Mesorhizobium onobrychidis: one gene and its partner. The main gene of each other region encodes a partner of the protein of the gene in region 2 in a complex. Links are inferred from orthologs where the notes say so. Each region holds a gene or a part of one and is shown on either strand. Other genes may lie near its edges.

Region 1 (3,895 bases), 4.0 Mb from region 2 along the record:
AGCAGTTTTGGGATAACGATATCAAGGACGTCAAATGGTTGGCCCGACCGTGCCGTGATCGACGGTCAGGAACTGCGCGCGTCCCTTGAGACTGGAAAACAGCGCCGCATCGGTCCCGGTCATGAAAGCCTGGCAATTCAGCTCTTCCAGGATCGAGAACAGCGCGGCGCGCCGGCCTGCGTCGAGATGGGCAGCGATCTCGTCGAGCAGCAGGATCGGCGTCATGCCCGACATCTCGCCGGTCAGCCGGGCATGCGACAGGACCATGCCGACCAGCAGCGCCTTCTGCTCGCCGGTCGAACAGAGTTCGGCCGGCATCGCCTTGGGCCGGTGCCGCACCACGAGGTCCGAACGGTGCGGGCCGTCGAGCGTGCGCCCGGCGGCGCGGTCGCGATCGCGGCCTTCGGCAAGCGCTTGGCGGAACCGCTCCTCGACATCGACAGCCGCGGAGGTGCCGACTTCGCTTTCCAGCGCGCCGGACAGGCCGATGTCGGCTTGCGGAAACGGACCGGCACTTGGCAGCCTGTCGATCATGGCGGCGAGCAGGCGCACCAGTTCGGCACGCGCCGCGGCAATCGCCACACCGGTTTCGGCCATTTGCGTCTCGATCGCATCGAACCAGGCGCCGTCACGCGAGCCTTCGGCGAGCAGCCGATTGCGGCCGCGCATCGCTTTTTCGTAGTCGAGCGCGCGCTGGCCGTGGCCGGGATCGATCGCCAGGACCTGCCGGTCGAGAAAGCGCCTGCGGTCTGCGCCCGGCCCGGTGAACAATGCATCCATCGCCGGTGTCAGCCAGACGACGCGCAGCCATTGCAGCATGTCCTCCGCCGAGCGCGCTGCCGCGCCATTGATCCGCACCCGCCGGCCGCCCTCGCCGGCGTCGCCGCCTGCAATGCCGGTGCCGATCTCGACCGGGCCGTCCGGCCCATCGAGCCGGGCATGGATGGCAAAGCCGCCGTCGCCGCCTTCACGCGCCAGGTCGGCATAAGGTGCACGGCGCAGGCCGCGCCCCGGCGTCAGCAGGGAAATCGCTTCCAGCAGATTGGTTTTGCCGGCGCCATTGTCGCCGGAAAAAACCACGGCGCCGGGGTCGAGGCCGATCGACAGCGTTGCGTAATTGCGGAAATTCGTAAGTGACAGCTTACTTATATGAGTCTGCTGATCGGGCTCAGGCTGCTTCGCGACTCCGGTCATGACAGCAAGATGGCCTCGTTCCGGCCTATACCCGCATCGGCATCAGCACGTAGAGTGTGGTTTCGTCGGCCATATCGTGGATCAGCGTTGGCGAACCAGCGTCCGCCAGCATGAATTTTGCCTCAGTGCCAGTCAACTGGGCGGCGACGTCGAGCAGATATTTGGCGTTGAAGCCTATTTCGATCGCGTCGGACGAATAGTCCGCGGCCAGTTCCTCGGTGGCGCTGCCCGAATCCGGATTGTTGACCGCAAGCGTGACCTGGCCTTCTCCAATCGAAAGCTTCACCGCCCGGCCGCGTTCGGACGAAATGGTCGAGACGCGGTCGACGGCGGCGGCGAAACTCTGTCGGTCGATGATCAGCTTCTTGTCGTTGCCGGTGGGGATGACCCGCTGATAGTCCGGGAAGGTGCCGTCGATCAGCTTCGAGGTCAAAACGACACTGCCGATGGTGAAACGGATCTTGGTGTCGGACAATTCGGTGGTCACGGCGACGTCCGGGTCATCGACAAGCTTTTGCAGCTCGCTGACCGTCTTGCGCGGAATGATGATGCCCGGCATGCCTTCGGATCCTGCCGGCGCGTCGATCTCGGCGCGCGCCAGCCGATGGCCGTCGGTCGCTACCGAGCGCAGCTTCAGCTTGCCGTCGGCATCATGCGTGTGCAGATAGATGCCGTTCAGGTAGTAGCGCGTCTCTTCGGTGGAGATGGCGAATTGGGTCTTCTCTATCAGGCCCTTGAGCGCAACCGAATCGAGCCGGAAGATATGCGAGAATGATCCGGCCGAAAGCTCCGGGAAATCGGATTGCGGCAGGCATTGGAGACGGAAGCTCGAGCGGCCCGAGGTCACCGTCATGGCGTTGCCGTCTTCGTCGGTCTTCAGCATGACCTCCGCGCCGTCGGCGAGCTTGCGCACGATGTCGTAGAGCAGATGCGCCGGAACCGTTGTCGCTCCGCCTCGCTCGACCTTGGCAGGCGTGGCTTCGGTCACCTCCAGATCGAGGTCGGTCGCCTTCAACTCGAGGGTGGCGCCTTCGGCGCTCAGCAGCACGTTCGACAGGATCGGTATCGTGTTGCGCCGCTCGACCACGCGATGAACGTGGTTGAGCGACTTCAGGAGATTTGACCGTTCCAGGATAACACGCATGACGAAACAGGCTCGCTTGAATGAATGAGCGGGTCTCCGGCAAGCGGCACCCCGCGAAAGCTCTGAACAGGCTCAGAATCTGCACAAACTGACAGGAAAAAACCCGTAAGCGCAAGCCCGCGCTACCGGTTCGGCCCGGTTACGCGGGCTTTCTGGGGATAAAACTGGCGAAGTCCGCAAGCCGATGCTTGTCGCCGAAAAGTGCGCAGCGGTTTTGGGGCAACGACATGCATAAAAACAAAGATTTCAAGCGCGTCGCAGCCACCCAAACGCGACACGCTTTTGTTTTTCGGGCCGGTCAGGCTTGATCGTTGATCAGTCTTCTCAGCAGTTCGAGCTCCTGCGCCAGCGTGTTGTCGACGCCTGAAAGATCCTCGATCTTGCGCACGGCATGCAGCACCGTCGTGTGGTCGCGGCCACCGAAACGCCGTCCGATCTCCGGCAAGGAGCGCGGTGTCATCACCTTCGACAGGTACATGGCGACCTGCCGCGGCTTGACGATCGTACGCGTGCGCCGGTTGGACAGAAGTTCTGTCTTCGAAACATTGTAGTGGCGCGCGACGATGCGCTGGATGTCTTCGATGCGCACCCGCTTCGGCTCGCCCGAACGATAGATGTGGCCGAGGATCTCGTCGATGCGGTCGATGGTGATCTGCGGTTCGAACGACTGGCGGAACAGAAGCTGGTTGAACGCACCTTCCAGTTCGCGTCCGCTGCCGGTCACCGTGCGGGCGACGTGGTTGAGGATCTCCTCCGAGATGTCGAGCGAAGCATCGTCGGCCTTTGCGGTGGCAAGGCGCAGCTTGAGCATGCCGATGCGCATGGCGAAATCCGGCGCCGACATTTCGAGCGCGACGCCGCCGTTGAGGCGCGAGCGGACGCGGGGCTCCAGCGATTCCAGTTCCGACGGCGGCCGGTCGGCGGCAACCACCACCTGCTTGGCGCTGTCGAGCAGCATGTTGATCAGATGGCAGAATTCATGCTGGATCGACTTGCCTTGCAGGAACTGCATGTCGTCGATGATGAGGAGGTCGATGTCGCGCAGCTGCTCCTTCAGCGTCAGCGCATTGTTGTCGCGGATCGCGGTGGCGAACCGCCACATGAAATATTCGGCTGTGAGATAGACGACGCGCGACTTTGGATTCTGTTTCAGCGATTCCGCCGCGATCGCCTGCAGCAGGTGCGTCTTGCCCAGCCCCACCGTCGCGTGAAGAAAGAGCGGATTGAAGCGCACCGCGCTCGACTGCGATTCCGCCACCGCTTTGGCGGCGGCAAACGCCACCCGGTTCGACGGTCCCTCGATAAAGGAGCCGAACGTGTAGCGCGGGTCAAGCGGCGAACCGAGCACATTGTGCCGGAACTCGGTCTCTGCAGGCATTCCCGGGCGAGGTGCCGGTATCCGCTCCAGCCTGCCGGGGCCTGCTGTTCCCGCGGCCAGCGCCGTTTGCGCTTGCCTCGTCATCTTGCGCGCCGGGACCACTTCGGGCTCGACGCCGTTGCGCCCCGGGCGGGTAGCGGTGCGCACGACGATCTCGATCTTGAGGATTTCAGGATCCT
Region 2 (9,825 bases):
CGCTGACGGTCACGTCCGACTGGCGGCCGGGCGATCTCATCTGGCACGGCACGGTCGGCGACCGAAGAATCGCCGCGCAGATCAGGCCGGTACCGAACGGGCTTCGCATCGCCTGGAAAGGTATGTCGGTGACCGCACGCGCCATGCTGCCGCGCACCGCCGAACTCGAAAGGCTGATGCCGGAAAAATTGGCGCCCGACACCTCGAAGATGCTGCTCTGCCCGATGCCCGGCCTTGTCGTGTCGATCGCCGTTGCCGAAGGGCAGGAGGTCAAGGCCGGCGAGACGCTGGCCGTGGTCGAGGCGATGAAGATGGAAAACGTGCTGCGCGCCGAGCGCGACCTCACCGTGTCGAAACTCAAGGCAAAGCCGGGCGACAGTCTCGCCGTCGATGCGGTGATCATGGAGTTTGCGTAAGGCTGAAAACAAAAACCCGCCTAGCGGCGGGCCGTTGGCGCAAATCAGCACCATGCATATATTCCTAGCATAAATGCCGTCACAAAGCAACGGATCGCGAGCTTGCAAGGCTCGAGTCGCAATTGCTGGACTCGCATCGTCCGGTGCCGGACAATACATCTTCATCGACTGAGTCCTTTCAAACGGCGCTAAAAACCATGGCGAATGAGACACTTCCACGCGACCCCTTGCGGCGCGAGGCCCTTGTGAGGGCATCGCGGCCGGAAGTGCCTGCGCGCCCGTTCATTCATCTGCGCGTCCATTCGGCCTATTCGTTGCTCGAAGGCGCATTGCAGCTCGGCACGGTTGTCGGCCATGCGGTCAAGGATGAGGCTCCAGCCATCGCCGTCACCGACACCAACAATCTGTTCGGCGCGCTCGAATTTGCGCAAAAAGCGGTGAAGGAGGGCATCCAGCCGATCATCGGCTGCCAGACCACTCTCGCCTTTTCCGGCGAAGCCAGCGACAGCCAGCGCGACCGCAGGCGGCAAGGCCCGGATATGCGGCCCGTGGTTTTGATCGCGGCGACCGAGGCCGGCTACAGCAATCTGGTCAGGCTGGTCAGCCGGGTCTATCTCGAAACGCCGCCCGGCGAGGCCGTGCATCTGACGACCGAGATGCTGCAAGGCCATTGCGACGGCCTGATCTGTCTCAGCGGCGGGCCGCGCGGCCCAATCGGCAACGCCTTGAAGGAGGATCGCCGCGATCTCGCCGAGACGCGGCTTTTGGCGCTCAAGGCGCTGTTCGGCGACCGGCTCTATGTCGAGCTGGAACGGGTTTCCGGTTATGACCGGGCGATCGAGCAATCGTCCGTCGACCTCGCCTATACCAATGACTTGCCGCTGGTCGCCACCAACGAGGCGTTTTTCTCCTCCCGCGACGACTATGAGGCGCATGACGCGCTGATTGCCATCGCCGAAGGTTCGGTCGTCGCCGTCGACAACCGCCGCCGCCTGTCGCCCGACAATTTTCTGAGAAACCAGGCTGACATGGCGAGGCTGTTCGCCGATCTGCCGGAAGCGATCGACAACACCGTCGAGATCGCGCTGCGCTGCTCCTACTACCCCAAGACCCGCAACCCGATCCTGCCGCGCTTTGCCGGCGGCGATGTCGCCGATGCCGATGCGGCGGTGAAGGCGGAGGCGCAGGAGCTTGCCAGACAGGCGCATGAAGGGCTGGAGGCGCGGCTCGCCGCGCACGGACTGGCTCCCGGCTACACGGTCGAACAATATCGCGAACGGTTGGAATTTGAGCTCGGCGTCATCGAGAAGATGAAGTTCCCCGGCTACTTCCTGATCGTCGCCGACTTCATCAAATGGGCGAAGGCGCAAGGCATTCCGGTCGGGCCGGGCCGCGGTTCGGGCGCCGGCTCGCTGGTCGCGTATTCGACGACCATCACCGATATCGATCCGCTGCGCTTCTCGCTGCTGTTCGAGCGCTTCCTCAATCCCGACCGCGTGTCGATGCCCGACTTCGACATCGATTTCTGCCAGGACCGGCGCGAGGAGGTCATCCGCTACGTCCAGCAGAAATACGGCCGCGACCAGGTCGGCCAGATCATCACCTTCGGCACGCTGCAGGCTCGCGCGGTGCTGCGCGACGTTGGCCGCGTGCTGCAGATGCCCTATGGCCAGGTCGACAAGCTCTCCAAGATGGTGCCGTCGAACCCGGCCAATCCGGTCAAGCTCGCCGACGCCATCGCCAACGAACCGCGCTTTGCCGAAGAGGCCGAGCGCGAGCCGATCGTGCAGACGCTGCTCGACATGGCGCAGAAGCTGGAAGGGCTCTACCGCCACGCCTCGACGCATGCCGCCGGCATCGTCATCGGCGACCGGCCGCTGTGGGAGCTGGTGCCGATGTACCGCGACCCGCGTTCCGACATGCCGGTCACCCAGTTCAACATGAAGTATGTCGAGCAGGCCGGGCTGGTGAAGTTCGACTTCCTCGGCCTGAAGACGCTGACGGTGCTGGAGACTGCGGTCAAGCTGATCCGCCGCCGCGGCATCGAGATCGATCTCGCCCACATTCCGCTCGACGACCCTGATACCTACGCCATGCTATCGCGCGGCGAAGTGGTCGGCGTGTTCCAGGTGGAAAGTGCCGGCATGCGCAAGGCGCTGATCGGCATGCGGCCCGACTGCATCGAAGACATCATCGCGCTGGTCGCTCTCTATCGGCCGGGACCGATGGAGAACATACCGACGTATAACGCCAGAAAGCATGGCGAGGAGGAGATGGCGTCGATCCACCCGAAGATCGACCATCTGGTGAAGGAGACGCAAGGCGTCATCGTCTACCAGGAACAGGTGATGCAGATCGCGCAGGAGCTCTCCGGCTATTCGCTGGGCGAAGCCGATTTGCTGCGCCGCGCCATGGGCAAGAAGATCCGCGCCGAGATGGACAAGCAGCGCGAACGCTTCGTTTCGGGCGCGGTCGAGCGCGGCGTCGGCAAGCCGCAAGCCGACTTCATTTTCGACCTGCTGGCAAAGTTCGCCGACTACGGTTTCAACAAGTCGCATGCCGCCGCCTATGCAGTCGTCTCCTACCAGACGGCCTATCTGAAGGCGCACTACCCGGTCGAGTTCCTGGCCGCGTCGATGACGCTCGACATGGGCAACACCGACAAGCTCGCCGATTTCCGCCAGGATGCGCTGCGCCTCGGCATCGATGTCGTGGCGCCGTCGGTGATATCAAGCTTCCGCGCCTTCGAGGTCGGCGAGAACCGAATCTTCTATTCGCTGGCCGCGCTCAAGGGCGTCGGCGACGCCGCGGTCGAGCACATCGTCGCCATGCGCGGCGAAAAACCGTTCAAGAGCCTCGCCGATTTCTGCGAAAGGGTCGATCCGAAGATCGTCGGCAAGCGGGTCTTCGAAAGCCTGATCATGGCCGGCGCGCTCGACTGCTTCGGCCACGACCGCGCCGCGATGATGGCCGGCGTCGAGCGGATGATGGGGCTGGCGTCGCTGGCGCAGCAGAATGCAATATCGGGCCAGCACGACATTTTTGGCGCCTCGCTCGGCGCGCAGTCGCAGGCGCTCAATCTGCCGGCGACCGACCCGTGGCTTGCCGCCGACCGCCTGCACCGTGAATTCCAGGTGGTCGGCTTCTATCTCTCGGCTCATCCGCTGGACGAATACAAGGCGGCGCTGCAGAAGATGCGGGTGCAGAACTGGGCCGAGTTCTCGGCGGCCGTCAAACGGGGTGCTGCCGCCGGGCGGCTTGCCGGCACCGTCACCACCAAGCAGGAGCGCAAGACGCGCACCGGCAACAAGATGGGCGTCGTGCAGTTCTCCGACACGTCGGGCCAGTATGAAGCAGTGCTGTTTTCCGAGGGGCTGGCGCAGTATCGCGACCTGCTCGAGCCCGGCCGTTCGGTGGTGATCACCGTTTCGGCCGAGGACAGGCCAGAAGGCGTCAATCTGCGCATCCAGACCGTGCAGTCTCTGGAGGACGAGGCAAGTCGCATCCAAAAAGCCTTGCGCATCTTTGTCAGAGATGACCGACCCGCGTCGGCGATTCAATCGCAGCTGACCCAGCGCGGCGACAGTCAGGTGAGCATTATCGTTATCAAGGATGAGGCGCAAGGCGAGGTCGAGATCGAACTGCCCAACCGTTACCGCGTCTCGCCGCAGATTGCGTCGGCCATGCGCGCGGTGCCGGGCGTGGTGGAAGTCGAGTTGGTGTGAGCTAACGACCGTATTCCGCCAGCCCGGTCGCATTGCCCGGTGACGATGCCGCTGGTGTTGTGAGCTCTGCGGCCTGGGTCTTTTCGGCGGCCGGGGGAGCGGGTCATGGATGAGCGGGATGCCGCTGCCGAACTCCAGAAAATGGTCAATGGCTTCCAGGTATCTCAGGCGATTTGCGTCGCCGCCACGCTGGGCATTGCAGACCATCTCAAGGACGGAAAACGCACCAGCGGCGAACTGGCCGCGTTGACCAATACTCATCCGCAGGCGCTCTACCGGCTGCTGCGCGCCCTTGCGTCGGTCGGCGTGTTCCATGAAGCGGAAGACCGGTCGTTCTCGCTGACCCCGCTCAGCGGCGCGTTGCGATCCGATGTTCAGCAGTCGGTCGAGCCGTGGGCGATTCTGGCCGGACGGCCGTATTTCCGTCAGGCATCCGGAAGAGTCCGTCATCTTCCACCGCGCGATGACGGCCATGTCGCGTGGCGTCGCCGCCGCGGTGATCGCGGCCTATGACTTCCGGCCGTTCTCTGTCGTCATGGATGTCGGGGGCGGGCAGGGCGCGCTGCTTGCCGAAATCCTCTGCCGCAATCCCGGCCAGCGCGGCATTCTTTTCGATCAGCCGCAGGTCTGGCGAAGGCCGGCCCGGTCTTTGACGCCGCGGGCGTATCCGATCGATGCGACATCGTCGCCGGCGATTTCTTCGTCTCGGTGCCCGAGGGCGCCGATGCGATTGTGCTTAAATGGATCCTGCATGACTGGGACGACGACACAAACATCCGGATCCTGAAAACCTGCCGCCGGGCGATGCGCCCCGAAGGCAAGCTGCTGGTGCTCGAGAGCATTCTGGCGCCGCCCAACGAAGGCGCCGGCGCAAAATTCGGCGATCTGAACATGCTGGTCATGCCGGGCGGGCAGGAGCGCACGGCGGAAGAATTCAGGTCGCTGCTTGCGGCGTCGGATTTTCGGGTCGCGAATATTGTTGAAGCCGGACCTCGCATCAGCATCATCGAGGCGGAACCGGTCTGACTGCTTTGCGGGTCTGAAACGCTCCGGATGTTCTCAAGCCACAGCGGCTTCCCTCTGCTCTGCCCACTGGACGGCTGTCGCAGCGAACGTTATCGCAGTTGTCATGAAGGCGCCGGAAAGGGAAGGAGTGGAGGATTTTTCAGCCTTGGCGCGGCTGCGCGGCACGCTGCGCAAACTTTATCACGGGCGCACGCCCGCGGCTTTCCGGTTTCAACTGGTCGCCATTGTCATCGACCTTGCCATCATCGCCTTCTTCATCGCCACACCGGTGATCCAGGAGTCGTCCTCTTTCCTCTGGCTTGATTATTCTGTGGCAGCACTTGTCGCCGCTGACATGATTGCCCGGCTGCTTGCCTCCAACGACATGCTGCGCCTGATGAAACAGCCGGCGTCGTGGGTCGATGCCTTTATCCTGCTGACGCTGCTGATGCCTTCGGCGCTGGCCAACCTAGGTTTTCTGCGCATATTGCGGCTGTGGTCGCTGTCACGCAGCGGCGCGCTGTGGCGGTTTTTCGAGATGCGCGGGCTCAAAAAATGGCGCGAGGCGAGCCATGCAGTCATCAATCTCCTGACATTCCTCCTTGTCATCACCGGCTTCGTCTACACCTTCTTTTTCAGCACCGGGGCCGGTCTCGAAGGCTATGTCGACGCGCTTTATTTCACCGTCGCCACGGTGACAACGACCGGCTTCGGCGACATCGTCCTGCCGGGTATCGCCGGCAAGCTCACCGCGATCGTCACTATGATCATCGGCATATCGCTGTTCGTCAGGCTGGCGCAGGCGCTCTTCCGCCCCGCCAAGGTGTTTTTTTCCTTGCCCCAATGCGGACTTCAGCGGCACGAACCCGACGCCGTCCACTGCAAGGCCTGCGGGCATCTCCTCAACATCCCCGACGAAGGCGACTGAAATGCGAGGCTAGAGCGCGGTTTTGGTGGAATCAAAACCGCGCTCTAACTCTTTGCTTTAACGCATTTTGTCGGACGCCAAACGAAGACGTTTGGCTGCAAAATGCTAAGACGCTGCCACTTCCGCAGGTTTGGTCGCTTTTTTCTGCAGATTGAGCAGATTGCCCAGCAGGATCAGCAAGGCTCCGCCGGCGGTGAAAGCGTCGATCTGCTCCTGATACAGCAGCCAGCCGATCAGCGCCGACAGCGGCACGCGCAAAAAGTCCATCGGCGAGATGACGGTCGCGTCGGCATAGGCGAGCGCGCGGGCCATGCAGAAATGCGACGACATGCCGGTGAAGGCGATCAGCAGGAGCCACGGCCACAGTTCGAGCGGCGGGTTGCGCCATTCGTAGAGCGCCGGGACAAGGCCGAGCACGGACTGGATGACCAGCATCCAGAAGATGATGGACACGACGCTGTCCGTCCGCGTCAGCGATTTGACCAGGACCACAGATATACCGAAGCAGACCGCAGCACCCAGCACGACAACATGTCCCGGATCGACGGAGCCGACGCCCGGACGGACGATGATCAGCACGCCGATCAGCCCGAGCACGATGGCCGCAAGTCTGGGCCGGCTTAGTCTTTCACCAAGAAAGCCGACCGCCAGAATGGCCGTCCAGATCGGCGTCGTGAATTCGATGGAGATCAGCACGGCCAGCGGAATCAGCGTCAAGGCGTAGAGCCATGCTGCCTGGCCGACAAAATGGACGACATTGCGGGCGATATGGGCCAAGGGGCGTTTGGTGCGCATCGCCGCGAAACCGCCTGATATCATCACCAGCGGCAGGAGGATGAAAAGGCCGATCACCGAGCGCAGTTCCAGCACCTGGAAGACGTTGAGCTCGGCTGTCGTGGCGCGGCCGGCGACCGACATCGTCAGAAACGACGCGATCGACAGCGCCATCCAGAACGCGGCCTTGGGGATCGACGGTGAGGGTGCCATGCACGCTATGTCGCAAGCCGAGACTTTCATCGCAACCGCTAATCGACGCATTCGGCTGGGCCAGAGGCGGCACGTTGAAAAGCGGTCATGCTGAGGGCGGAACCTGCCGTCACGGCGGGCGTTGGTCCAACAGCCAATTCGTTGGAAACATCGTCGTTCCGATATCAACGAGGAGAGATCCCATGAAATCATTCGCACGATTTGCACTTGCCGCCTGCCTGGCGGCTGCGGCCGGCGCGGCTCATGCCGACGAGGCCGATTTTCTCCGTTCGTTCCGGGGGAATTTCGCCGGCAAGGGCACCGTCAAGGTAACCACCGAGGCGCCGACGGTGAATGTCTCCTGCCGCTTCAATTCTGACGCGACGTCGACCTCCTTGTCGCTGGATGGCAAATGCCGCGGCCTTGTCGTGGTGACACGCGCCATCAGTGCCGATCTGAAGTCCAGCTGGGCGAAGTACAGTGGCACCTATGTCGGATCCCGCACCGGGCCGGCACAGCTCAGCGGCAGCCGTTCGGGCAATGCCATCAATCTCGGCATCCGTTGGGCCAAGGAGGTCAACGGCGATCGCAAGGCGCAAATGACGGTCGAGAAGAACGGCGAGGACGGCATGCGGCTGACCGTTACCGACGTCGACCCGAAAACCGGCGAGAGCGTGGTGACCAGCCGGATCGATCTGCAACGCATCTGACGGTACGGTCTATCTTTTTTGTTCGAGCATGATCTTTTCCGAAAAACGGATTCCACTTTTCGGGGTCATGCTCAGTCCTCGATCGGCTCGGGCGGGTGGGCGTTGCGGCCCTTGCCGAAGGTGTAGCCGGTCTCCACCGCCCTGCGGCCGAACTTGTCGCGCAGCGTGTCGATGGCGCCTTCGGCCATGGCGCGCTTGCGCGACTGGATATCGACGAGGTCGGGCGGATCGGCCTTTTCGTCATTCGAGAGATCGCTGACACCGATGCCGAGCAGGCGGTATCTTGTGCCATCCGCTTCCTTGCGCAGCAGCTCGAGCCCGGTCGAAAAAATGCGGTCGGCCAGCCGTGTCGGGTCGCCGAGTTGGAGATTGCGCGTGCGGGTCTTGAAATCCTGGGTCTTCAGCTTCAGCACGACGGTGCGCCCGGCGATGCCGGATTTCTTCAGCCGTCCCGAGACTTTTTCCGACAGCGCCCTCAGCACTGAAACCAATTCATCCAGGGAATCAATGTCGATGTCGAAGGTGGTCTCTGCCGATACGCTCTTTGCGTCCTGGTCGGGATGGACGCGGCGCTCGTCCTCGCCGCGTGAAAGATGGTAGAGGCGGTCGCCCATCACGCCGTAGCGGCGCATCAGGTCGCCGCGCTCCATGCGCTGCAACTGGCCGATCGTGCGGATGCCGTCCCGTTCAAGCGTGGCGGTGAAGGCTTTTCCCACGCCCCAGATCAGCGTCACCGGCTGCTCGGCCAGAAAGCCAGTCGCCTCGGCCTCGCCGATCACCGAAAAGCCGCGTGGCTTGCGAAAGTCCGACGCCACCTTGGCCAGGAACTTGCAGTAGGACAGGCCTGATGAAACGGTGATGCCGATCTCTTTCTCCACGCCCAGCGCGAAGCGTGCGAGCACCACCGCCGGCGGCAAGCCATGCAGGCGCTCAGTGCCGGCAAGGTCCAGAAACGCTTCGTCGATCGAGATCGGCTCGACCAGCGGCGTCAGCGCCTGCATCATGGCGCGCACCTCGCGGCCGACGCGTGCGTATTTTTCCATGTCCGGCGGGATGACGACCGCTTCCGGACAGGCTTCGAGCGCCTTGAACATCGGCATCGCCGAGCGCACCCCGTGGATGCGCGCGATGTAGCAAGCGGTGGAGACGACGCCGCGCTTGCCGCCGCCGATGATCAACGGCCGGTCCTTCAGCGCCGGGTTGTCGCGCTTTTCGACCGCCGCATAAAACGCGTCGCAATCGATATGGGCGAGATGCAGCCGATAGAGCTCCGGATGGTGGGCAAGTCGTGGACTGCCGCAGCGTTCGCAGCGCCGTGCCTCGCCGCGCTGAAAGGTCAGACAGTCGCGGCAAAAACCGTGATCGGGATTGTTGACAGGAGCCGCCATCGCTGCGAACATAAAGAGAACAAAGGCAATGGTACGTCAGGACGGACGCCACGACAAGGCGGTGGGCCGGGAGAGAGCTCATGAATACGACCATAGCGCCGCTGGTGCCTGAGCTTTGGGCTGATTTCGAAGATCTTTTCGGTAAGCAAGGCGCCTGCTACGGCTGCTGGTGCACACATTTCCGGCTGTCGCCGGCAGCGCGCCGCGCCAGCGACCGGGAGCGCAACAAGGACCACATCAAGGCGCGGATCGAGGCCGGGCCACCACCGGGCCTGCTGGCGTTCGAGGATGGCAAGGCGGTCGGCTGGATGCAGATCGGCCCGCGCGCCGACGTGCCCGAATGGAACAATAAGGGCAGGGGGTCGGCGCCGGTCGATCCTGCCGACGCCACGGATCCGGGCGTCTGGGCGATCTCTTGCTTCTTCATCCGCGTCAAGGCGCGCGGCAGGGGCGTGACGCACCGGCTGGTCGAAGGCGGCATCGAGTTTGCTCGCCAGAATGGCGCGCGGCTGGTCGAGGCGTGTCCGATCGACCTGTCGAAAGATTCGCGTTCGATCGGGCTGTTCGTCGGCTCGTCGCGGGTCTTCGAGAAAGCCGGCTTCGAGAGGCTGGTCGAGCGCAAGGCGGGCCGACCGCTGATGCGATTGGTGCTTTAACCAGTGCTGCTGTGCGCGCCGCTGCCGCGGC

The links.
Region 1: the proteins of IHQ72_RS19950 (region 2) and dnaN are in contact, whole or in part, in a solved structure (PDB 1OK7), measured with the Escherichia coli proteins. The link is inferred for Mesorhizobium onobrychidis from one-to-one orthologs.

Annotation. Positions count from the first base shown.
Region 1 is NZ_CP062229.1:215-4,109, reverse strand. Bases 280-3,162 are described here. They hold dnaN (DNA polymerase III subunit beta), read right to left. Parts: upstream 2,339-3,162; coding sequence 1,220-2,338; downstream 280-1,219. Other genes in these bases: recF (DNA replication/repair protein RecF), read right to left, coding at 280-1,194. In the rest of the region: more of recF, read right to left, coding at 31-279. UniProt on the Escherichia coli protein: Confers DNA tethering and processivity to DNA polymerases and other proteins. Acts as a clamp, forming a ring around DNA (a reaction catalyzed by the clamp-loading complex) which diffuses in an ATP-independent manner freely and bidirectionally along dsDNA.
Region 2 is NZ_CP062229.1:4,007,210-4,017,034, forward strand. The notes cover bases 6,987-9,825. They hold IHQ72_RS19950 (DNA polymerase IV), read right to left. Parts: upstream 9,151-9,825; coding sequence 7,822-9,150; downstream 6,987-7,821. Other genes in these bases: IHQ72_RS19940 (DMT family transporter), read right to left, coding at 6,987-7,061; IHQ72_RS19945 (hypothetical protein), read left to right, coding at 7,244-7,750; IHQ72_RS19955 (GNAT family N-acetyltransferase), read left to right, coding at 9,219-9,794. Outside these bases: IHQ72_RS19915 (acetyl-CoA carboxylase biotin carboxylase subunit), read left to right, coding at 1-416; dnaE (DNA polymerase III subunit alpha), read left to right, coding at 614-4,141; IHQ72_RS19925 (methyltransferase family protein), read left to right, coding at 4,247-4,654; IHQ72_RS19935 (potassium channel family protein), read left to right, coding at 5,271-6,074; more of IHQ72_RS19940, read right to left, coding at 6,180-6,986. UniProt on the Escherichia coli protein: Poorly processive, error-prone DNA polymerase involved in translesion repair and untargeted mutagenesis. Copies undamaged DNA at stalled replication forks, which arise in vivo from mismatched or misaligned primer ends.